4 regions of the Bilophila sp. genome follow, and region 1 is predicted to be linked to each of the others. Evidence: predicted binding sites of a transcription regulator. Region 1 holds the regulator's gene; each other region holds the start of a gene.
The links. The regulator sigma-54, encoded in region 1, starts transcription at its own class of promoters, with help from an activator protein. The targets are predictions, from matches to a motif close to CTGGCACGGNNNNTGCTT.

Region 1 (5,687 bases):
ATGCTGCGGACGGAGGTCTGCGGATTGCCGGAGAACGCCCTTGAGAAGATCTTTTATCGCAATATCAAGCAGTTCTTAGGATTCTAGTTCAGATCCACAAAAAAAGAAGGCTGTATCATAGAAAACGGTTGATGCTTTATTTCCTTGAAATTCCAAAGAAATAACTAATAAAATCCCCCAATCACAGAGCCCACCAGCAGAAAGATTAAAGGAAAAGCATATATTTTCAATATATTGCTGAAATAAGACAACCATGTACTATGACAGAGCCAAAAAGAAAAGCCCCGTATGACGGGGCTTTCTGTCATCTGGAGGAGAAGATGAGCAGGAGCGCCAATGCGGTGAAGATGCATGCGGTGATCCGGTTGAGGATGATTTGCCCCCGGATGGAGGCGTTGAACCACTCGGCAAGCCTGCCGCCAAGGAACGAAACACCTCCGAAGACGATTAGCGTAGCGAGCTGAAAGAGGAGGCCAAAAGTGATGATCTGAAACGGGACATTTCCAAGTTCCGGTTTGGCGAATTGCGGAAGGAAGGCGAGGAAGAAAAGCGTAACCTTGGGGTTGGTAATGTTCATGATCACACCCCGCCGATACAAGGCCCAGTATCCGGGAAAGGTGCTTTGTTCAAGCCATGCCCTAGATGCGCCGCTGCGGAAGGAAAGCCATGCCAGATACAGCAGGTAGGCCGCCCCTGCACATTTCAAGACAGTAAAGGCCATCTCGGATGTCTGGAACAGTGCCGCAACGCCGAGGGCTACGGCTGCCGTATGCCCGAAAAGCCCGGTCATCAGCCCTAACGTGGTCATGATGCCGGCCCGAAAGCCATACAGGGCGGACTGGGTTAAAACGAAAATATTATCGGGGCCGGGGGCTAATCCCATTACTATGGCAGCAACAAAAAACGCTCCGAGGGTTTCAAGAGGCAGCATGTTCATATTCCCTATGGCATTGATGTGTATGACAGGCTGTATCTCTAATGCCTCGAAGCGGAAAAAGCAAACTTCAGAAGTGAGCGGATCAACCAAGCTCCATATGCCGATGCTCCACGGAAACAGCATAATCTTGCCGTTTGAGTGCCCGCATAAGGGCTTCTGTCATCGCCACGGAGCGGTGTTTCCCTCCCGTACATCCTAAGGCTACCGTAATACGGTAACGTCCTTCAGCATCATAAAGGGGCAAAAGAAAAGATAAAAAATCAATAAGCCGTTTTTTGAATTCTTTACCTGAAGGTTCACTGAAAACATATTCGGCAATGGCGCTCTCTTTTCCCGTCTGCGGGCGCAACGCTTCGACGAAGTAGGGATTGGGGAGAAAACGCAGATCAAAGACAAGATCCGCTTCGCGGGGAACGCCGTATTTGAACCCGAAGGAAATCAGATTGACCTTGATGGTGTGAAGGCGTTCTTGGGTGCTGTTCCATTTGCGTTGAATGCTCCGCCGCAAGTCGTGGATGGAAAAGGAAGAGGTATCGATGACATTATCGGCGATTTCCCGAACGGGAGCAAGGCGTTCCATTTCTTCGCGTACGGCCTGTTCCAAGCCGACGCCTTCCCGCTCAAGCGGATGGGGACGGCGAGTTGTGGCGTAGCGCCGCATGATGACGGCTGGATCTGCTTCCAGATAAAGGATCTTCGTGCGGAATCCCATACCGGACAGCCGATGCAGCGCCTGATCGAGTTCAGCCATAAACTCGCTGCGCCGCTGATCGAAACCGAGAGCTATGCCATGAGAAGGCTCAACGGAGGAACCCTGTAGAAGGCGCACCATCTCCGGCATGAGCTCTGGCGGCACCCCGTCCGCCGTGAACAGGCGCATGTCCTCAAAGACATGAAGTACAGTACTTTTGCCTGCACCGGAGAGCCCGGTGATGATGAAGATCGGCTTATCAGCATTCGCTTTGAGGCCTTCGGGAGTAGGGTTCATCGACTTTGTCACGGCATGTTTAGGAAGGAGAGGCTGATCCGTCATGAGTGCTTCCGTAGTAACAGGAAGCCCGCCCGGTGATACTCTCCGGGCGGGCTTGTTGAAATTACTTTATCGTATCGGCACAAGCCCTAGAAAATAGGATCTATCAATCCAAGGTTACCGTTCTTACGCCGATAGATGACATTGATGCGATCATTTTCCGAATTTAGGAAAGTGAGGAATTCAAAGTCATTTGCGTCAAGCTGCATGGCCGCTTCGTCGGGACTCATGGGCTTGGGAGAAAAATGGTCGCGCCCCGTAATCGTGCGTTCACCATCCTCTTCCGTTACTTCAAACGTATACACGTCAATATCATTGGCGCGCCCCTTCCGATGGATTTCCTTGTTCCGGGAAACAAACTTCTTGACCTGAGCTTCCAGCTTATCAAGAACAAGGTCGATGGAGGCGTACATATCTTCCGAGGCTTCACTGGCGGCAATATTGATGCCGTCACCGGTAAGCTGAACTTCAACGCGCTGGCGGAACTTGTCGACCGCCATATTTACCTGCGCATCAAGAGCGGGGTTCTTGCCGAAGAACCTTCCCAACTTCTCCATACGGCGACGGGCATACTTACGTAAATGTTCAGACGGCTCGAAATTCTTGAAAGTAAAGGAAATGTGCATGAAGCCTCCTTTGGCTGCTAACCAGTCCGCACAACGAATACCAAGATATCCGCAACGGACATTGCTTTGTCAGGCATGATTCCTTTACAACAACCTTTTTGAGGTCCTGTCAAGGGCTCTCAAGCGGCCTCGAACGGCTAAAAATGGGCCTTCCTTCTGGATGATGACGGAATATCCATTGCCATCCGGTACTTGGCTACCGTTCTCCGGGCTATATTCACCTTTAAGTGTTCCTTGAGAATTTCACCGATGCGTTCATCCGAGAGGGGATTTTTAGGATCTTCTTCACTGATGCACTTTTTGATGAGCGCCTTAACGCTCTCCGAACCCACTTGGCTTCCGTCATCCAATTCCAGCGCGCTGTTGAAGAAGAACTTGAGTTCGTACACGCCAAAGGGGGTTGCCACATACTTATTGGTCGTGATGCGGCTGACCGTGGATTCGTGCATGTTGATATCGTCGGCGATGTCTTTCAGGATAAGCGGCTTGAACTTGCTGATCCCTTCCTCAAAAAAGCCGCGCTGATGTTTTACAATACTTTCGACAACTTTGTACAATGTCCGCTGCCGTTGGTGCAGGCTTTTGATAAGCCACGCCGCGGAACGGATTTTTTCGTTGAAGTATTCTTTTTCCTTGCTGGACGCGTTTTCCGATGCATTATCATACACAGGGCTCAAGTGCAGATTCGGCAGTCCGTCCTCATTGAGGACAATAAGGAATTCTCCGTCCACCTTGTATACAAAGACATCAGGGCTGACATAAGTGGACACACCTTCGCCAAAACTCGCTCCAGGCATGGGATCAAGGGACTGGATGATATCCAGGTATTCCTTGAGTTCATCCATATCCAGCCGGAACTTGCGGAGCAGGGGCTTGTATCTGTGGGCCTCCAGATCCTCAAGGTGATCGCGCACGAGATCGACAAGGACCTGATCCCTGTCATATCCTAACGCCTTTATCTGGATGAGGAGGCATTCTTGAGGTGTTCGGGCGGCGACACCCACCGGATCGAATAACTGGATGGCCTTAAGAACCGTCTCTACCTCTTCGGCTGTAGGCCATGCCTTGTCTTTCGTTTCGTCGGTTGAAGCCTCGCCAGCAAAATCCGCACGTGCCATCTCCGCCATTTCTTCAAGGGATGCTTGAAGGTAGCCGGAAGAAGAAAGATTTCCGATAATGATTTCACCGAGTTCTTTCTGATCGTCAGTAAGGGAGGAAAGGCGGAGCTGCCACATAAGGTGGCTTTCAAGCGTGGGGCTGGAGGCATATCTGGCTTCCAGAGAACTCATTTCTTCGGGGAGCTCATAGTCTCTGGGCTGGACTTGCTGCGGGGTACTTGCGAATTCTCCGAGATAGTCTTCCCAGTCTTCGGAGCGGGCCACTTCCCGATCGTATGTAGGCTCATCGCGTGGGGATTCGGGGCGGACTTCTGCGGGGGGCTCGTTGGAGGGCTCATCCTGTATTTCTTCGAGAAACGGGTTTTCCAGCAGCTCCCGCTGAACCGTTTCCACAAGCTCCAAGCGGGATAGCTGCAATAGGCGGATAGCCTGCTGCAATTGTGGTGTCATCACCAGCTGTTGTGAAAGCTTAAGCTGCTGTCTGAGTTCCAATGCCATGCAAATATCCCGTTGTCATAAGAGTCTGTCCAACCCGCAGGAACACCTTAAAGAGGAGGGGAACCGACGGTACCCGTCAGGCCAAGAGCAACCGAGCATCTTTATGCCTCACATGCAGGGATTATGCCACATGCTCAGGGATGTTGCAAGAACAGGGATGCTTTTTTCTTCTGTTCTTTTCTTGTAGGTGGTTATTTGATAAAAAAGAAATGAGAAAAAAACTGGTTATTGCATTTGCCACAGAAAAAAAGATCGGTACCGGAGTACACGATCTTTTTTATCATTACAAAGAATAGCGGGCTATGGAACCTCAGAGCGAAAACCCTTCTCCAAGATAGACGCTCCGAGCCTGTTCATTATTGACAATGGTTTCCGGTGTCCCGGAAAGAACGACCTGCCCTTGCACCATGAGATAGGCCCGGTCGCAAATCGTCAGAGTTTCACGGACGTTGTGGTCAGAGATGAGAACTCCGATCCCGCGATCGCGCAAGGCGCGCACCAAACCTTGAATATCGCCCACCGCAAGGGGGTCAATCCCGGCAAACGGCTCATCGAGCAGGACGAATTTCGGTTCCCGAATAAGCGCACGGGCAATTTCCAGGCGTCGGCGTTCCCCACCGGACAGGTGCATAGCGTGGGATTTTTCCAGCCTGGTGAGGCCGAAATCTTCAAGCAAGATATTCGCCCTTTCTTTCTGCTCCTTGCGGGAAAGACCCGTATGCTCCAGAATAATCTGAAGGTTTTGACGCACCGTAAGTTTTCTGAAGACGGAACTTTCCTGCGGGAGGTAGGAAATGCCCACACGTGCGCGCTCATGGAGCGGCCAAGTTCCAATATCCTGAGCTTCAAGGAGAACCCGCCCTGAAGACGGTTTGATGATCCCGGTCAGCATATAGAACGAAGTGGTTTTACCCGCCCCATTCGGGCCGAGCAGACCAACAATTTCCCCTTGGTTCACTTCGGGGGAAACGCCGCGCACGACCTCGCGTTGGCCGTACCATTTACGTAAATCAACTCCAGACAGTCGGGCCATCAGCGGTTCCCCCGGATCGGGCTGGAGCTTTTAGAGCCGGAAAAGACCGCTTCGACGCGCTTCTTGGAGCCGCCCATGACTTCACTACGGTTTTCTTCCGTAAAATATTTGATGGTCTCCCCAGTAACCGTGTTTTCCCCGTCGGTCAGACGGGGATCGCCTTCCATGAGAAGGACGCCGTCGTCCATCGTATAGGTCGCTTTCGCGCAAGTGCCGTTGCGGTTTTCGCTTTTCATGCGCACACTCCGTTCGGCGACGATACGCTCTACATCACCGGCGACCATTCCGGCAGGCATGCCGCCTTTTTCGTTTTCTTTCTTCTGTGCGTCCCCTTTGGGCGGCTTCAAATAAACCGTGATCCTGCTGGCCCATATTTCAATATCCGGTCGGACTACATGGACGTTTTTGTCAAAGATGACGAGCTGTTTTTCAGCGATATAGGTCA
Region 2 (5,687 bases), on a different contig from region 1:
TTGCGCTGGCTCTGGTTGTGGATGGCCCGCGCCACCAGCTCCTTGCCCGTCCCGGACTTGCCGTTGATCAATACCGTCGCCTCCGAAGGGGCCACCGTATGGATCATCTCCAGCATCCTGCGGACGGCGGGGCTGTTTCCCACAATCCCCTCCACCGGGACGGGGAAACGCTCGCCGGGCCGGACGGCCTCGCTGTGTTCCAGCGTTTTGAACAAGGTGGACTTGAGCAGATCGAAGTCGAGGGGTTTGATGAGATAATCCACGGCCCCGGACTTCATGGCCTCCACAGCGGATTCCACGGCGGAATACGCCGTCATGAGCACGACCGGCACAGCCGGGTTGTACTTGCGGATTTCCTTCAAAGCCGTGATGCCGTCCATGTCGGGCATACGGATATCCATCAGCACCACGTCAAAAGGCCGTTCGCATACCCGCGCCACAGCCTCCTTTCCATCCCCCGCAGACGTGACGGCCAGCCCCCAGCGGCCAAGGAGCGCCTCAAGCATCCCGCGATGCCCCGGATCGTCATCCACCACAAGAACCGTATGTGAACCTTTCTCAGCCATGCCACTCCTCAAATGATTCTCGATCAATCGGTATATACAATCCCAACAAAACCTTCCCTTCCGCCACATTATGAACTTCATAAAAAACCGGAAAAACGGAGGGGATTCAACAACATCAAAACGCTTGGGAAAGGAGGGTCGGGGCCGGGGAGGGAAATCTTTCCGAAGGGAGCTCCCCTCCCCCGTTTTTCCCCATCCCCGCCTACGCCACAAACGGAAAACGGAGCTTGAACACCGTACCCTCGCCGGGCGTGCTGGCGACCTCAATCGTGCCGTCGTGCGCTTCCACAATCTTGTGCACGATGGAAAGCCCCAGCCCCGTGCCGCTGGCCTTGGTGGTGAAATAGGGGCTGAAAATATCCGCAAGGCGTTCGGGGGCAATGCCGCACCCCGTATCCGCAACGTCCAGCGCCAGCTCGGTGCCTTCCATCCGGGCCCACACCCGCAGCTTACCGCCATCGGGCATGGCCTGTACAGCATTGAGAAACAAATTGAGCAGCACCTGCGTCATGCGATCCCGATCCAGCCGCACGGAAAGCGGAGGCTCCGGCAGTTCGGCCTCAAACCGGATCTTGTGGGCGTCCATATCCGACCGCACCATATCACGGGCCCGCTCCACAAGCTCGTTCAGCGCGACATCGGTCAGGTTCAGCACATCGGGGCGCGCAAAATCGAGGAGGTCGCCCACCACCTTGTCCAGACGGAGCACTTCTTTCGTCATGATGTCGGCCATACGGCTTTCGTCGCTTCCTTCGGGGCTTGCTTCCATGAAGAAACGGGCCAACCCCTTGATGGCGCTGAGGGGGTTGCGGACTTCATGGGCGATGCCCGCCGCCATATTGCCGAGGGCCACCAGACGATCCCGCCGCCGCAGTTCGCTCTGGAGGCGCCGGATTTCCCCAAGATCGCGCATGATCAAAGCCGTGCCGATGGCTTCGCCTTCCTCGGTCACAATATGCGAGGCGCTGATCGCCAACGGAATCCGGCGTTCACCGACCGTACACCAAGCCTCCTGCTCCCTCGCGGCTTCCTGAGCCGTCCGCCCTTCAAGCACGGCCCAAACGCCGGGCAGCAGGTCATGGAGGCCCCGCCCCGTCGCCGCCGTCCGGTGCAGCCCGGTAATATCCTGTGCGGCGGGGTTGATGGATGTAATGCGGTCGTCCATGTCCGTGGAAATGATGCCCACCGGCAGCGTCCGCAGGATTTCCGAAGAAAAGGCAGTCGTTTCCTGCACGAGCTTGCGCGAACGCCGATAGCTCTGGATCAGGAACAGCGTAATCCCCCCTACCAAGCCCACGAAGACGAGGATGCCAAACATGACCGCCATATGCTTTTCATCGGCAGCCTGCGCCTCCTCAAGGGGGGTGAGGTCGTACTCGACGAAAATAACCAGCGATGTGCCCTCGGCAATGCTCTCTTCCAACATGCCGCACGAGCCGCCCATCCCGCGCCTCATCATCCCGTGCCCGCCGCCATGCCTGCGGCGTTCGCCCAGAGGGACGGAAAACTGCTTGTACACTTGGAATACGGGCATCCCACCGGGCAATTCCGTCGTATTCCATTTGACCTGCCGGGCCGGATCGAGCTTTGCCAACACTTCCGGAGGCAGGAAGCTCGTGCCGATGAGCCCGGTATCCGCCGCCATCAGTACCGTCCCGTTGCGGTTGGTGATCACCAGTGAAATGATGTCCGGCTGCTCCCCAACCTTATTGAGCAGATCGCTCAGCACTTCATCAGACCAGTGGTAACCCATGCCAGTCCGCAGCGCACCTTCCAGCGCACTGATGAGCGCCGCCCCTTTTTCAAGGGTCAGTTGGGACGTGAAATCCGATTCGCGTTTGGCGTTGTGCAGCCCGAACACCACAATCCCCGCTGAAAACAGCAAGGCACAGAGCATGACGAACCACGGGAACAGCGTGAGCCACCGGGGCATTTTCTTTAATGACGACATATACACGTGAATATCCTTTTGCGGAGCGGCATCCGGCTGACGATACCCGGCTGCCGGATCTTGGGATCCGAATTTTTTTGAGGTACAGCAAAAACCATTCCCGGATTGAAGCCACTTTCGGCCCCATGCTCCGCAGGTTCCCCGGCGTACCCATCCCGCCTCCGGCTGGGAAGGCATCCATGCTGAAGGCGCCGAAGTTGATGAAGCGTACCTCCCCTGCCTCCGGCTGGGAAGTGTGACGTTTTTACACACTCGGAAACGCGTTGTGGTTCCATTCTACCCACTCACGGGGCCGCCCGTGAAGTGCCGAAGAGCGTATTTTTATTTTAATAAATAAAATCCATATGTTATAAAATACTATGTACTTTGGCACGCCTGTTGCTATACTCTTGGCAAGCCGTTTGGCTTCAACCTTTCAATCAACACACCATTACTGGAGTACACATTATGAAGACTCGCGCCCTTATCGCCGCTTTTGCCCTTTCCGCCCTCGTCCTCGGTTCCGGCGTATCCGCTTTCGCCTACAACGGGTACCACCACTATGGCAACCACGCCGGGATGTCCGCGCTCTCTCCCGAAAACCAGAGCGCCTATGATGCCATGATGAAGGACTATTACAGCCGCGTGTCCCCGATTCAGGACAAGCTGAACGCCAAGGGCATTGAGCTTGACGCCCTGTCCCGCAACCCCAACGCCAAGCCCGAAGCCATCTCCAAGCTCGCCAATGAAGTGGCGGAACTCCACTCCCAGCTCCGCGCCGAACGCATGGCCCTCGGCGACAAGATGGAAAAGGAACTCGGCGTCCAGCCCAGCCGCGGCATGATGGGCTGCGGTATGATGGGCTACCGCCACGGCGGACATCACGGCGGTGGTCATGGCGGACACGGCTGCGGTTACGGTTCCAGCTACAGCTACTAGCCTCCAAGCTCCCGGGGAGGCTTCCTCCCCGGAGCGGCCCCCCCGATATCTTACAGGCGCACGGGCCGCAGGGGCCGGTTCCGCCTTCCGCCCCAACCGGAACATTTGCGGCCAACCGCTTCACCATATATTCCGCATCATCGCAACGAATTTATGTTTGGCTGTGTTATAAAAAATGGTTGATGCTTTTTTCCTTGAAGCTCCAAAGGGATAACCGGCAAAATGCCTTATCCGTAGCTCCCGCCAAGAGGAAAACTGGAGAAAAAGCCTGTATTTTCAATGTACTGCGGAGATGAAACAACCACAAACTATAACAGAGCCTTATGTTTTCCCACACAACCTCTCAAACACCAGCACAGGAGCACATATTATGAAGACCCGCGCCCTTATCGCCGCTTTCGCCCTTTCCGCCATTGTCCTTGGCTCCGGCGTGTCCGCTTTCGCCTACAACGGGTATCACAGCTACGGCAGCCACGCCGGGATGCCCGCGTCCTCTCCCGAAAACCAAAGCGCCTATGATGCCATGATGAAGGAGTATTACAGCCGCGTATCCCCGATTCAGGACAAGCTGGACGCCAAGGACATTGAGCTGGAAGCCCTGTCCCGCAACCCCAACGCCAAGCCCGAAGCCATCTCCAAGCTCGCCAACGAAGTGGCGGAACTCCGTTCCCAACTCCGTGCCGAACGCATGGCCCTCGGCGACAGAATGGAAAACGACCGCGGCATGGCGGGCTACGGCATGATGGGCAACGGCAGGGGCTACCACCACGGCGGGCGTCATGGCGGTCATGGCGGACACGGCGGCTACGGTTCCAACTGCAACTACTAGACCTCCGGGTTCCGGGGAACCTTCCCCCCGGAACGGTGCGCCTGATACGCCATCAGGCGCGGGGGCCGCATGAGGGCGGCTTCCGCCTCCCGCCCCAACCAAGGATATATGCGGCAGGCCGTTCATCATCTTCCCGAATATTTCTTCAACAACCTCACTTCCGCACCAAGGCCGAGGAGGACTGCCTCCCTCGGCCTTGGCGTTTTGCGCACGGTTCTTTGCGGTAAGGAAAAGGCATGAACGCATGGAGCCGGGCGCGAAACGCCACGGCAACGGCTTTTCTCCCCCGGAGGGGAAGACTCACTTTTTCGGCAAGGCTCACCGTTTCGCCAACAACAGCCAGACCTGCCCCTGATTGTAAATAGCCATGGCCTGGCGGTGGGCTTCTTCACCCTCCCCGGTGTACATGTCGATGCGCCGCAAACGGATCGCTCCACCGGTATCATGCGCGAAGCCGAGCCCTCTCCTGATGCCCTGCCGCCCCGGAAGCGCGTAGGAAACGATGCCGCCAAGCGGCAGGACGCGCGGATCGACCGCCATGCTGACCCACGGCGTCAGTTCGCAGCCAGCCGTCCCTTTCGGATGCTCGGCACCGAACCGGAAAAAGACGTAGCCGCTGGAAGCGTTCAAAAAGGCCCTGCGCTTTTGGGGATGGCTGTCCCACCACCGGCGGATCCCCTTCATCGAGGCCTTGCTGCGCGGAAGTTCCCCCGAACGGATCAGGTAGCCCGCCATGCTCTGGCCCGAATGCCCATTCAGCCCCGCGAACAGGGCGGCCTGCTGCGTCCCGTCGTCAAAAGCCAAAATGCCGGAGCCTTCCAGCATCAGATCATACGTCTCCACCGGATGCCCCAGCCATGCCATTTCCAGATTCCGGTTTTTGAGTGCTCCATCCAGATCGATGGCCGCCCGGCTGTAATACGGATCTTCCGGTTTGATCACCTGCAAAAAGGCTTCCTCAGGGCAACTGTGCGTAGGCAGGCACCACGCCAGATCCGGGGCGAGCTCTTCCGGAAGGCGGTAGATCGGATATTCGTATCCCGGCTTGCGCGTCCGGCTGGCCTGCAAAACCGGCGAATAGTATCCCGTAAATTTGACTTCAGGGGTGACGCCCAGCCACCGGAACCCCTCTTCCAGCAGTTCGGGCTGGACGTCGAGCCGCGGCAGTATCGCCTTCAGCTTTTCCAGCGACGCAACCACCTCTCCCCATGTGATCCTGATTCCGCTGTGCTCGGCGGCCCGCTCGTCCGGTTCCCAGCTCCGGGCATACGCAAGGCTCCGCTCCAGTGCGGGGGCCAATTCCATCCACGAACGCAGCCCCATAGACGCCTTATCCATACGGGCGATCTGCGCACGCGCCTGTTCCGCCGAGGCCTGCCGGAACAGCGGGGCCGGGGTATCCAGCGCTTCGACGGCGGGATGG
Region 3 (5,687 bases), on a different contig from region 1:
ACAGACCGATACGCTCATACGATATGGTACAGCCAACGTAATATATAAAAATGTTATTGAAACAGCGGCATGGTCAAAACGAGCCTTCTGGCTTCGCCGTTCTTGACCATGCCGCTGCTTTCGGCAATGCTCTTTTATAGGATATGGGTATCAACGGACTCCGCCGGGATTGCCGGAGAAGCCTGACCACTTGATCTTAAAGATTGCCCAAGGCTTTTTATTTGTCTATTCAATAGGGGGTAGGGCAGAGACCACTCACGAGGCAATACCATGAACAACAAAGAAAAATCTATCGACGGCTTTCAGAAAAAAATGCTGGAAATCCCTATAGCTCTTTCCAGCGTGGAGCTACCGGATTTTTTCCACTTTATCGACAATGCCCGGTTTGCCATCAACTTCGTCGATAAAAATGGGGTCATTGTCTATGCCAATCAGGAGGCTCGAGAATCCCGGATCATTCCCCCTGAATTTGTGGGACGCAGCCTTTATGACTTGAAGAAATTTGGCATAATACTGAATCCGGCGGCCATCAAGGTTATCGAATCCTGTAAGGTGAATATTGGGGAAGTCACCCAGTACAGCGGCCGTACGTTCATGTCCATCACCGTACCTGTCATCGACGACAGAAAACAACTCGAAGGTGTCATCGCCCTGACATGTGACATCGCCGACGTCTATAACTTCATTATCGCCTCATCATCATGGACACGTCATATTCAGGCTCCGCAGAGCTCCACCTCGGAGATGTTTCCCGATTCCAACGTCGTCACCGCAACTTCTCCAGAAATGTTGCATATTCTGAAGATGGCGGACAAAATCGCGCAGACAAGTGCTCCGGTACTCATTCTTGGGGAATCCGGCACGGGCAAAGAAGTACTCGCCAAACGAATCCACAGCAAAAGTAACCGCAACAAAAAAAGGTTGCTCGCAATCAACTGTGGCGCCATTCCGCCAGCCCTCATGGAGTCGGAACTTTTCGGCTATGAAAAGGGAGCCTTTACAGGTGCATGGCGAAATACGCCCGGCCTGTTTGAAGAGGTCGACGACGGCACACTCTTTCTTGATGAAATAGGAGATCTCGATCTCCAGCTTCAGGTCAAGCTGCTGCGCGTTCTCCAAGAAGGCAAGCTTAGACGCGTCGGTGGACGAAAAGATATCGACTGTCATGTCCGTATCATCGCGGCGACCAACAAGGATCTGCCTGTCCTCGTCAGGCAGGGGCTTTTCCGTTCCGATCTCTTCTATAGGCTAAGCGTCTTTACCCTGTCCATCCCTCCACTAAGAAACCGCCGGCAAGATCTCATGGAGTTTATCCCCTTCTTTCTGGAGAAATATAACAAGGCCTATGGGTTCTCCCGTTATCTGACCGGCGATGCGTGGGCCCACCTTCTCGCATATGACTGGCCTGGGAACGTGCGTGAACTCAGCAACACATTGGAAAGGCTGGTCGTTCTTGCCGAAACAAACGAGATAACCTCTGAAGATGTCACCAGGTACCTTCAATGTGGAGTTCAGAAGCATGACCTTCACCTCCCCTTAGAGGAAACCAAGGAAATGACGCTTCCCGAAGCCACGGAAATTCTGGAAAGAAAAATGCTCACCGACGCCCGGGCAAAATATGGAACATACCGAGCTATGGCCAACCATTTGGGCATCGACTTCTCCACCATTGCAAGAAAGATGCGCAAGTATGGCATAGAATAATAACCAGTAAACGCAAATAGAATGGTTACAGCCACATCCGGCCAGACTCGCTTTTTTTGAAAAAATCCAGCGACATATATTCCTCCATATTTGTTCTACAGGGCACATGGCCTCCACAAAAAGCTCCTGAAGACAACCCTGCGGCTGTCTTCTTGCAGCAACGTGCGCTTTTTTTGCAGCCCATCGGGGAAAATGGCATTTTGCCACACATTAAAGGAGCCGCTTGTCCCAAAAAGAAACAAACGATCTATTATATTATTTTTATAATGATAATTATATGTTATCATTTTTCTTCGTCCAAGTGCGGCATGTTTTTTCTCCCATCTTCCCACAAGAATGCAGCGATGATCGGGCATAATCCCTGCTGATCCGTACTGAATTTTACGTTTTTGTTGCAATTTGACAACACTATCGTGTTGTTTTTACCACAAACAATTATACTCCTAAAAATTCTAAAAAGAATTCAACATACTATATTCATGGCATAAATATAGCATTCTTGAAGGACATCCATCAAAAAAATCCCTTCAGGAGGATACCATGAATACGTCATTGACTTCCGTCAGCTACAGCCCCCAGGAACAAGCCATTGCCACCGGCAGTTGTGTCGGAAAGAACAACCCCCCTTCGTACCATGCCCGCTTTCAGAAAATATTCAGGCGCTGCTTTGAAAATATGGTTCCCTATGTCGATGTGAACCGCGCAAAATATTTTACTGAATCCATGAAGGAAACAGAGGGGCTGCCTCTTGTTCTGCGTTATGCCCTTGCTATGAAGCATCTCGCGGAAAAGCTTCCTGTCTATATTGAGGAGGACCAACTTCTCGTTGGCCGCGTCGGTACCGACAAGGGGCGTTACGGTTTGCTGTATCCTGAAATCATAGGCGACATCATGGGTGAAGGACTGGAAGCCGCCCAAAACAACCTAAGCGCTCCCCTGCACGTCGACGCCGAAGACCTCCGCTTCGTCAAGGAAAAAATCGTCCCGTACTGGAAGGACAAGGCGTTCCATAAAAAACTCATCCAATCCATCCCCAACGAGTTCAGAAAATTCACCTATGCCACGCCTGACGGCAGCGTGCCCAGACCCTATGTCGGGGAACAGGCATCCATGAACGGCTGCCTTCAGTGGGTACCAGACTACGATAAAATCATCCGTAAGGGCGCAGCCGCCATACGCAAAGAGGCGGAAGAACGCTTGGCCCATCTGGACAGAAACAACGCAAAGGATCTGTGGGAAAAGGAATTTTTCCTCAAGGCCATGGTGACCATCTGCAACGCTCTTGTGATATGGGCGAACAGGCATGCGGAAGCCGCCCGCCGTCTGGCAGCCACGGAATCCGACCCCATCCGCCGTGTCGAACTGGAGAATATTGCGGAAAACTGCATGAGAGTACCAGAGTTTCCGGCCGAAACGTTCCATCAGGCCATGCAGTCCATGTGGTTTGTGCAAAGCATGGTCAGGCTTGAACGCTGCGTAGGCTTCATGCTCGGCAACGGCCGCATGGACCAGTACCTCTACCCTTACTACAAGGCCGACATAGAATCTGGCCGTCTGGACGACGAAAAGGTGCTGGAACTTCTGGACTGCTTGTGGCTTCAGGAGGCGCAGTTCCTCAATCTGCCCATTTCCGCGCAGTCCGCCACGCAGCATGAAGGGTACGCTCACTGGGAAGCGGCGACCGTGGGCGGACAAACCAGCGACGGCCAGGACGCGACCAACGAACTAAGCTACCTCATTCTCCGTTCCCGCAGGGAATGCCCGCTTCAGCAACCCGACCTTGCGGTCCGAATCCATGCCCGTTCGCCTGAAGCCTTCCTCTGGGCCGTGGCGGAAACGGTCAAGGTGGGACAGGGGTTCCCAAAACTGTACAACGACGAGGAAATCATCCCTCTTCATCTGGCTAAGGGAGCACCGTTGCTTGATATTATGGACTACTGCGCTTCCGGCTGCACGGAAATCCGTATGCCCAACGTGGATTCCTACACAAGCCCCTGCACACAGACCAACTGCACGGCTGCAGTGGAAACTACGCTGTTCAACGGCCGCCTGAAGAGCTATGGAGAAGATTTGTTCTCCATGGAAACAGGTGATCCCTGTACGTTCCGCACATGGGAGGAGTTTTGGGACGCATTCAAGAAGCAGATTCAGTTCATGATGCGCTATGCCCTTTTCCTCCAATATCAAATTCAGGAGCAACGTGGTCAGACTTATGCCGCGCCCATGGAAGACGCGCTTCACGACAAGGCATTCGCGGCCTGCATGGATCTGGATACGCCTCGCAACATTCCCGGTACGCTCGACTTGGGTTTTGTGGAATGCATAGGCTTCGCCACAGCAGTGGACTCTCTGGCGGCCATTAAACAGTTTGTATTTGACGACAAGGTGTTCTCCATGCGCGAACTGCTGGATGCGCTGGAATGCAACTTTGAAGGCAAGGAGCATGTCCGCCGCGTTCTTCGTTCCGGCCACTGCTACGGCAACAACGACCCTTATGCCGACAACATAGGGCGTGACATCGAGGCTGCCTGCCAAGAAATTCTTTCTCAGAACTTCAAGAATACCGGCGTCCATCTCGATTTGCGCATGGTGAGCATCACGGCCAACATTCCCTTTGGGCGAATACTGGGGGCATCTCCCAATGGCCGACTCGCAGGCATGCCGGTATCCGACGGCTCCTCTGCCTCGCAAGGCATGGACGTCAACGGGCCTACTGCGGTTCTTTTGTCCAACTTCCACAGCAAGAACTGGGCTTCCACATCGCGCGCGGCGAGACTGCTCAACATCAAATTTACCCCCGGAGCTGTGGCGGGCGACGAAGGAACCCGCCGTCTCATAAGCTTCTTCCGGGCGTTCTGCGACCTCAAACTCTGGCATGTGCAGTTCAATGTCATCAACCAGAAGACCCTGATTGACGCGCAGAAAAACCCGAAGAAATACCGCAACCTTATGGTTCGCGTGGCGGGTTACAGCGCCTACTTTGTGGAGCTCTCCACCGCGTTACAGAACGACATCATTTCCCGTAATGCGCATAATGACTTCGGAGCCGCGTGATGACCGACGAAAAGACGAGCGGAATCATCTTCAATATACAGAAGTTTTCCGTCCATGACGGCGAGGGGATACGGACGCTCGTCTTTTTCAAAGGGTGTCCCCTCCGTTGCCGCTGGTGCAGCAATCCTGAGTCCCAGAACGGCTTTCAGGAGCTTTCCTACTCCGAACAGGACTGCCTGCACTGCGGCACCTGCGAAAAAATGTGCACCAAGGGGGCCATCCGTTTCACAAATGGCTCCCCTGTGGTGGATCGGAAGATATGCCGTCCGGAATCGGCATGCCTCTGTACGCGAGCCTGCCCAGGTGGAAGTTTGGGAGTCTACGGCAAAACCGTTACCGCAGGAGAAGTCCTCCGCCGGATTCTTGAGGATCAGGTATTCTACGTGCGTTCTGGAGGAGGCATGACTCTTGGCGGAGGCGAGCCCTTGCACCAGCCAGCATTCGCCCTCGCTATTCTCCGCCTGGCCAGACAAGCGAGAGTGCACACCAACATTGAAACCTGCGGCCACGTCTCCACCGAAGCCATACTGTCCGCGGCCAGCCTCCTCGACTCCATGTTCATGGACATAAAAAGTATGAACACGGAAAAGCATAAGGTATGGACCGGCGTCGGCAACAAACACATTCTGGAAAACTTCATTCGGGTGCGGGAAAGCTTTCCCTGCCTGCCCGTGACCATACGCACTCCGGTCATTCCCGGATTCAACGACAACGCCAGCGATATTGAGGAGATCGCCCATTTCGTCAGCCGTTTCAACAACGTGCGCTATGAGCTTCTGCCCTATCATAGATATGGGGAACAAAAATACGGCATGCTCGGACGCAGTCCCGGCATGGGCGAGGCCACCCTGTCAGACGGCGCTTTTCGTGAACTCTGCGACATAGCTAAAAAAATTCACGCATAACATCAATAATCCTCCGAAAGGGAA
Region 4 (5,687 bases), on a different contig from region 1:
TGAGCCCGTCGCTGCCTACGCCAAAGTGCCGATCGCTGATGCGGCGGGCCAGCGCTTCCGGGCTTGGAATGGGCGCCTTGAGCGCATCCATATACACGTAATCGTTTCCGGCAGCCTGCATCTTGGTAAACCGCATTGTCTTTTCCCCTATCGTTGAAAACCGCCCCCAGCGCCGTTCCACAGAAAAAACGGGCGGGGCCTCCAACAGGCGCATAACGGGCGCCCTCCTCACCTCAACGGAACAACCATATGGAACAGTTTGAAATCGGAGCGCATCCCCCTTCGGCGGATGAACCTTTCCGGAAACCGAAGTCCGATATGTGACTTGCTTTTTTCGTCCAGTACGGGTATTCAAACCCTGTCCTGAAAATGTTTCAGGGTGGGAGTAGAGAGGCAGTCTTTTTCTTCGGAAAGAGGCTGCCTCTCTCGTTTCCGGCGGCTGGGCCGGAAAAAGGGAAGCCCTTCCCGGAAAGGCTTCCCTCTCTCCCGTTCCCTCCGGCAAAGCGACATACTGCACACGGAGCCGCCACCGGAGAACAGGGCGCCATACCCAAACAGGCCCCAGCGGGATATTTTCAGCAAGCGGCGGGACAGCCCCTCCGCCAGCCCCGGAAAGCGGAGAAGCGCCCTTCCCTGAAGCCTAGTGGAGCCACAGCAGTTCGGCGTAGCTCGGCAGCGGCCAGTCATGGCTGGAGCACAGGCATTCCAGCGCATCGGCATGGCTGCGGCACGCATTCATGGCCGGAAGCACGGTGTCACGGGCGTAGGCGGCGCGTGCCAGCGCCGTGCCGCCGAAATCGGCGTTGACGGCGGCTTCAAGGGTGTCCAGAGCGGACATCAGGCCGCACACCTGCTCGCGTACCCGTACAAAATACGCCTTTTCCTCCGCCGCATCGTCCACAAGGGCCGCTGCGGACGAAGCCGCTTTCGCCAAACGGGTCTGATACGCCAAGGCGACGGGCAGGATGCGGGTGCGTCCAAGCTTCAATGCGGTATGCCCTTCGATTGATACGCTGTGCGTGTAGCTCTCCAGCAAAATTTCCTGCCGGGACAACATTTCCCTTGGGCTCAGGACGCCGTGGCGTTCAAAAACAGCCATCACATCCTTGTCGCTGTAGTGGGCAAGGGCCGCCACGGTGTCCTTGAGGTTCGGCAGCCCGCGCTTTTCAGCCTCGGCAAGCCACTCGTCGCTGTACCCGTTGCCGTCGAATACGATGGGCATGTGCTCGGCGAACAGCTTGGCGAGCAGGCCCTGAATGGCGGCGTTGAGCGGCGTCCCTTGGGCAAGCTCGGCTTCCAGCATGGAGGCGATGTCGTCCAGCGCGCAGGCCATAGCCGCATTCAGGGCAATATTTGCCGTGGCGATGTTTTGGGAGGAGCCGAGGGCGCGGAATTCAAACTTGTTGCCGGTGAACGCGAACGGGCTGGTCCGGTTGCGGTCGGACAGATCGCGCGGGATGTTCGGCAACACGGAAACGCCTATCTGGAGCGGTTCCGAGCAGCCTCCGGCGGCCTCTTTCCCGTAGGCGATGGCACGGATGATCGCGGAGAGGCTGTCCCCAAGATACACGGACAACACGGCGGGCGGCGCTTCGTTGGCGCCCAGGCGGTGATCGTTGCTGGCCCCGATGATGCCGAGGCGCAGGTTGATGCCGTGCTTGTGCACGGCGCGCAGGACGGCGGCGAGGAAGATGAGGAACTGGGCGTTCTTCATCGGGGTTTCGCCGGGATTCAGCAGGTTGTGGCCGTCGGAATCGCACAGCGACCAGTTGTTGTGCTTGCCCGATCCGTTGACGCCCGCGAACGGCTTTTCGTGCAGCAGGCAAACGTAGCCATGCCTCCGGGCCGTGCGGCGCATCACTTCCATCGTCAGCATGTTGTGGTCCGTGGCGATGTTCACATCCTCGTACACGGGAGCGATCTCAAACTGGCCGGGAGCCACTTCGTTGTGGCGGGTGTGCGCAGGGATGCCGAGCGCGAAAAGGCGCTGCTCCACATCCTGCATGTAGGCCAGAACCCGGCTGGGGATGCTGCCGAAGTAGTGATCCTCCATTTCCTGCCCCTTGGCGGGCTTTGCGCCGTAAAGGGTGCGCCCGCACATCATGAGGTCGGGCCGCTGGACATAGAGACGCCGATCGACAAGGAAATATTCCTGCTCGGAACCCACCATCGCCTGAACGCCGGTAGCCGTCGTATTGCCGAGCAGACGGAGGATGCGCAGGGCCTGTGCGGAAACGGCCTCCACAGAGCGCATCAGCGGGGTTTTGCGGTCAAGGGCCTCACCCGTGTAGGAATAGAACACCGTGGGGATGTACAGCGTCTTGCGCCCGTACTCGTCGCCAAGCAGGAATACCGGCGAGGTAGGATCCCACGCCGTGTAGCCGCGGGCCTCAAACGTCGAACGGATGCCGCCGGACGGGAAGGAAGAAGCGTCCGGCTCACCCTTGATGAGCATTTTCCCGGAAAACTCGCCGAACACCTGCCCGTCCGCCGTGGGAGACAGAAAGGCGTCGTGCTTTTCAGCGGTCAGCCCGGTCATTGGCTGGAACCAGTGGGTGTAATGCGTAGCGCCATGTTCGAGAGCCCAATCCTTCATGGCCCCGGCGATGATGTCGGCATCGGCAGGATCAAGCGGGGTGCGGTGGGTCATGGTCCGCATGAGGCGGTCATACACCTCGCGCGGGAGCCGTTGGCGCATGACGCGCGTGTTGAAGACATCGCAGCCATACCCGCTGGCAAGAGCCTTGCCCTGTTCCGAAGCCGGAAGGGGTGCGACAGGCTGGGCGGTGGAAATATGATCAAGGGCTGTTTCACGGACGGTGGAACTCATGAACTCACTCCTCGAATAAGGTTGATGCCCGGATAAAAGCAAAATCGGGGCCAACATCCTCAAAGTGCGGGCGGAATCCATGCCACTCAATCAATATACTGAAACTACAAGATTATTTTATACACATCCTGAAACAGGATTCCGTTTGCCCCTCCCCTAGAAAATGAGAAGCAAGGCGCTCATGAAAGATCCTACCTTTATGTAGAATTTATTTATTTCTTTGATTTCATAGATTTTTTATCCTAACCCCTTCCTCCTGTCCGCCAGAGTCCACTCCTTGAACGCCCAATCAAATGAAATTCCGTGGGGTTTTCACAAAAAAGACCTTTTTGTAGGAAATGCCCATCAATCTACATTTTTGTAGATTAATGCCATTGTGCCAGTGCAAAGCATGCCGCCCCTACGGAGAGGCAACGCGCGGGCACAACCCGCCCGGCATACCAACCATAAAAGGAGAGGATGGAACCTTTTCGCCTAAGCCCTGTAAAAAGGTTCCCTTTTACAGGGGTTAGGTGAAGAGGACGCGCCATTTGGAGGCGGCTCCCGCCAATATCCTTGCGGCACAAAAAAAGGAGGGAACCGAAGTTCCCTCCCGTGAAAGGCATGATGGGCAATGGCTATTTCGCGTAGCCGACGGCCCGGCGCTCACGGATGACCGTAACGCGGATCTGTCCGGGATAGGTGAGGTTTTCCTCAATTTTTCCGGTAATGCCCTTACAGAGCATGTACGTCTGATCGTCGTCCACGTTTTCGGAATTGACCATGACGCGGATTTCGCGCCCGGCTTGGATGGCGTACGCTTTGGATACGCCGTCGAATTCGGAAGCGATGTTTTCCAAGTCCTCAAGGCGCTTGACGTAGCTTTCCAAGAGTTCCTTGCGCGCGCCGGGACGGGCCCCGGAAAGGGAGTCTGCGGCCTGCACCAGCACGGCCAGCGCGGTTTCAGGACGCTGATCCTCATGGTGCGCGGCGATGGCGTGCAGGATTTCCTTGCTTTCATTGTATTTTTTAGCAAGATCCGCACCGATGAGCGCGTGCGGGCCTTCGACCTCGTGGTCGACGGCCTTGCCGATGTCGTGCAGCAGACCGGCGCGCTTGGCTTTCTTGATGTCCATGCCGAGCTCGGCGGCCATCATGCCGCACAGGGCGGAAACTTCCAGCGAATGCTGGAGCACGTTCTGCGTGAAGCTGGTACGGTAGCGGAGCTGGCCCAGAAAGCGGACGAGTTCGGGATGGATGCCGTGCACGCCCGCGTCAAACGTGGCCTGTTCGCCCACTTCGCGGATCTGCACTTCAAGCTCCTGCTCGCATTTGTGGACGACATCCTCAATGCGGGCCGGATGGATGCGCCCGTCCTGAATGAGGCGCTCAAGGGCCATCTTGGCGACTTGGCGGCGCAGGGGGCTGTATGCGGACAGGATGACCGTTTCGGGGGTGTCGTCGATGATGAGATCAACGCCGGTAGCCGCTTCCAAAGCGCGGATATTGCGCCCTTCACGGCCGATGATGCGGCCCTTCATGTCTTCGCTGGGCAGGGTCACGGCGGTGACGGTGTGTTCGCCCACATAATCGCCCGCATAGCGCTGAATGGAACAGGCGATGATTTCCTTCGCCTTGCGGTCTGCGGTTTCGCGGGCTTCGGCCTCAATGAGGCGCATCATCTTGGCGGCCTCGTGGCGGGTGCGGGACTCGATTTCCGCAAAAAGCCGCTGCCGGGCCTCCTCAGCGGTCAGGCCGGAGACTTCCTGCAGACGGTGTTCCTGCTCGTCGATGCGTTCGTTGAGCGTTTCCTCAAGCTCGGCAAGCTTCCGCTCCTTTTTGGCGAGATCCTTTTCGACGCTCAGGAGTTCGTGTTCTTTTTCGGTCGCTTTTTCAAGCTTTTCCTCAAGCCGCTCTCCCTGCTCCTGAAGCTTGCGGTCACGGGCCTTCAGCTCGCGCTCGCGTTCCTTGAACTCGTGCTCAAGTTCGCGCTTCTGGTTGAACAGCTCGTCCTGCCCCTGAAGGAGGATTTCCTTCTTCTGCGCCTGGGCTTCCTTGCGGGATTCTTCGACTATGCGGGTCGCCAACTCGGTAGCGTCGCCAATCCGCTTGGCATTGAGGTGCTTATTGAGATAAAAGCCTACGCCCCCGCTGACGCATATCGCCGCAAGGACGCTCAAGGCGGTAAAAAGTTCCATAAATCCCCTCCCTTTATAGTGTCGGGCCGAAGCCCGTTTATGCGATGTCACGAAGCTGCCGGCAAACAGCATCGTCCAGGACATGGGGAGGACATTCTGATGGGAAAAGAGGAAGACAACACGATCCGCACAATGGAAAAGACGGATCTGTATAAGCGGCGTCCCAGAACAGAACACCAGAAATGACCCCAGAGCGCCGTGTCAGAATACCGGTGCGGAACCTGGTCTCCCAGGGGGGTGCCTTGGACAGATCTTCAGACTTCCCGACACGTCGGGCATGCACACCAATCTCTCGCTCGGCTCCCAATTTCTTAAGCTTGTGAGGTCAGCACCAATAGGCGGATCACGAACGCTCCAGGGAACATTTTGCCAACAAATTAATCCGTTTTCTCTATAAGCTCCAGCAAGTTGGCGAGGCGGGTCTCCACTCCGTCAAGCTGCTGCTGTGTTTGCAACAAGTCGTCTGCAACTCCCAAAACCAGAAGCGTCAGCAGTTTTTCCCTGCCGAACTGCCCTCCTTGGTTTTTCAATCTCTCATACTGCTTCTCAACGAAGGCCTGAGCCCGCTCGACACGGGCGGAATCGGCATTCGTGCGGAAGGAAATGTCCATGCCGAGGACATTGAGCTGAAAGCTGTGCATACGGGTATCGGTCGGTTACGCTTCGGCCGTAAACTCGCG

Region 2: ACZM8Y_RS16935 (periplasmic heavy metal sensor) is a predicted target of sigma-54. The motif match lies at 2,884-2,901, and genes of this name have one in related genera.
Region 3: hpsG ((2S)-3-sulfopropanediol dehydratase) is a predicted target of sigma-54. The motif match lies at 2,054-2,071, and genes of this name have one in related genera.
Region 4: ACZM8Y_RS09690 (glutamine synthetase III family protein) is a predicted target of sigma-54. The motif match lies at 2,867-2,884, and genes of this name have one in related genera.

The regions. Positions count from the first base shown of each region.
Region 1 covers NZ_DBMAFI010000026.1:38,193-43,879, reverse strand. Annotated here, with positions in the region: gene ACZM8Y_RS10080 (amidohydrolase family protein) at 1-87, shown strand, start outside; gene ACZM8Y_RS10075 (LysE family translocator) at 305-931, opposite strand; gene rapZ (RNase adapter RapZ) at 1,020-1,925, opposite strand; gene hpf (ribosome hibernation-promoting factor, HPF/YfiA family) at 2,057-2,593, opposite strand; gene rpoN (RNA polymerase factor sigma-54) at 2,731-4,209, opposite strand; gene lptB (LPS export ABC transporter ATP-binding protein) at 4,520-5,242, opposite strand; gene ACZM8Y_RS10050 (LptA/OstA family protein) at 5,242-5,687, opposite strand, start outside.
Region 2 covers NZ_DBMAFI010000096.1:1,665-7,351, forward strand. Annotated here, with positions in the region: gene ACZM8Y_RS16920 (sigma 54-interacting transcriptional regulator) at 1-566, opposite strand, end outside; gene ACZM8Y_RS16925 (ATP-binding protein) at 769-2,517, opposite strand; gene ACZM8Y_RS16930 (hypothetical protein) at 2,508-2,756, shown strand; gene ACZM8Y_RS16935 (periplasmic heavy metal sensor) at 2,965-3,435, shown strand; gene ACZM8Y_RS16940 (periplasmic heavy metal sensor) at 3,806-4,264, shown strand; gene ACZM8Y_RS16945 (MltA domain-containing protein) at 4,583-5,687, opposite strand, start outside.
Region 3 covers NZ_DBMAFI010000089.1:4,661-10,347, reverse strand. Annotated here, with positions in the region: gene ACZM8Y_RS16635 (sigma-54 interaction domain-containing protein) at 271-1,704, shown strand; gene hpsG ((2S)-3-sulfopropanediol dehydratase) at 2,245-4,758, shown strand; gene ACZM8Y_RS16625 (glycyl-radical enzyme activating protein) at 4,758-5,663, shown strand.
Region 4 covers NZ_DBMAFI010000025.1:5,242-10,928, forward strand. Annotated here, with positions in the region: gene dapF (diaminopimelate epimerase) at 1-136, opposite strand, end outside; gene ACZM8Y_RS09690 (glutamine synthetase III family protein) at 641-2,830, opposite strand; gene rny (ribonuclease Y) at 3,448-5,007, opposite strand; RNA gene ssrS (6S RNA) at 5,189-5,371, opposite strand; gene zapA (cell division protein ZapA) at 5,385-5,648, opposite strand; gene ACZM8Y_RS09710 (cell division protein ZapB) at 5,664-5,687, opposite strand, start outside.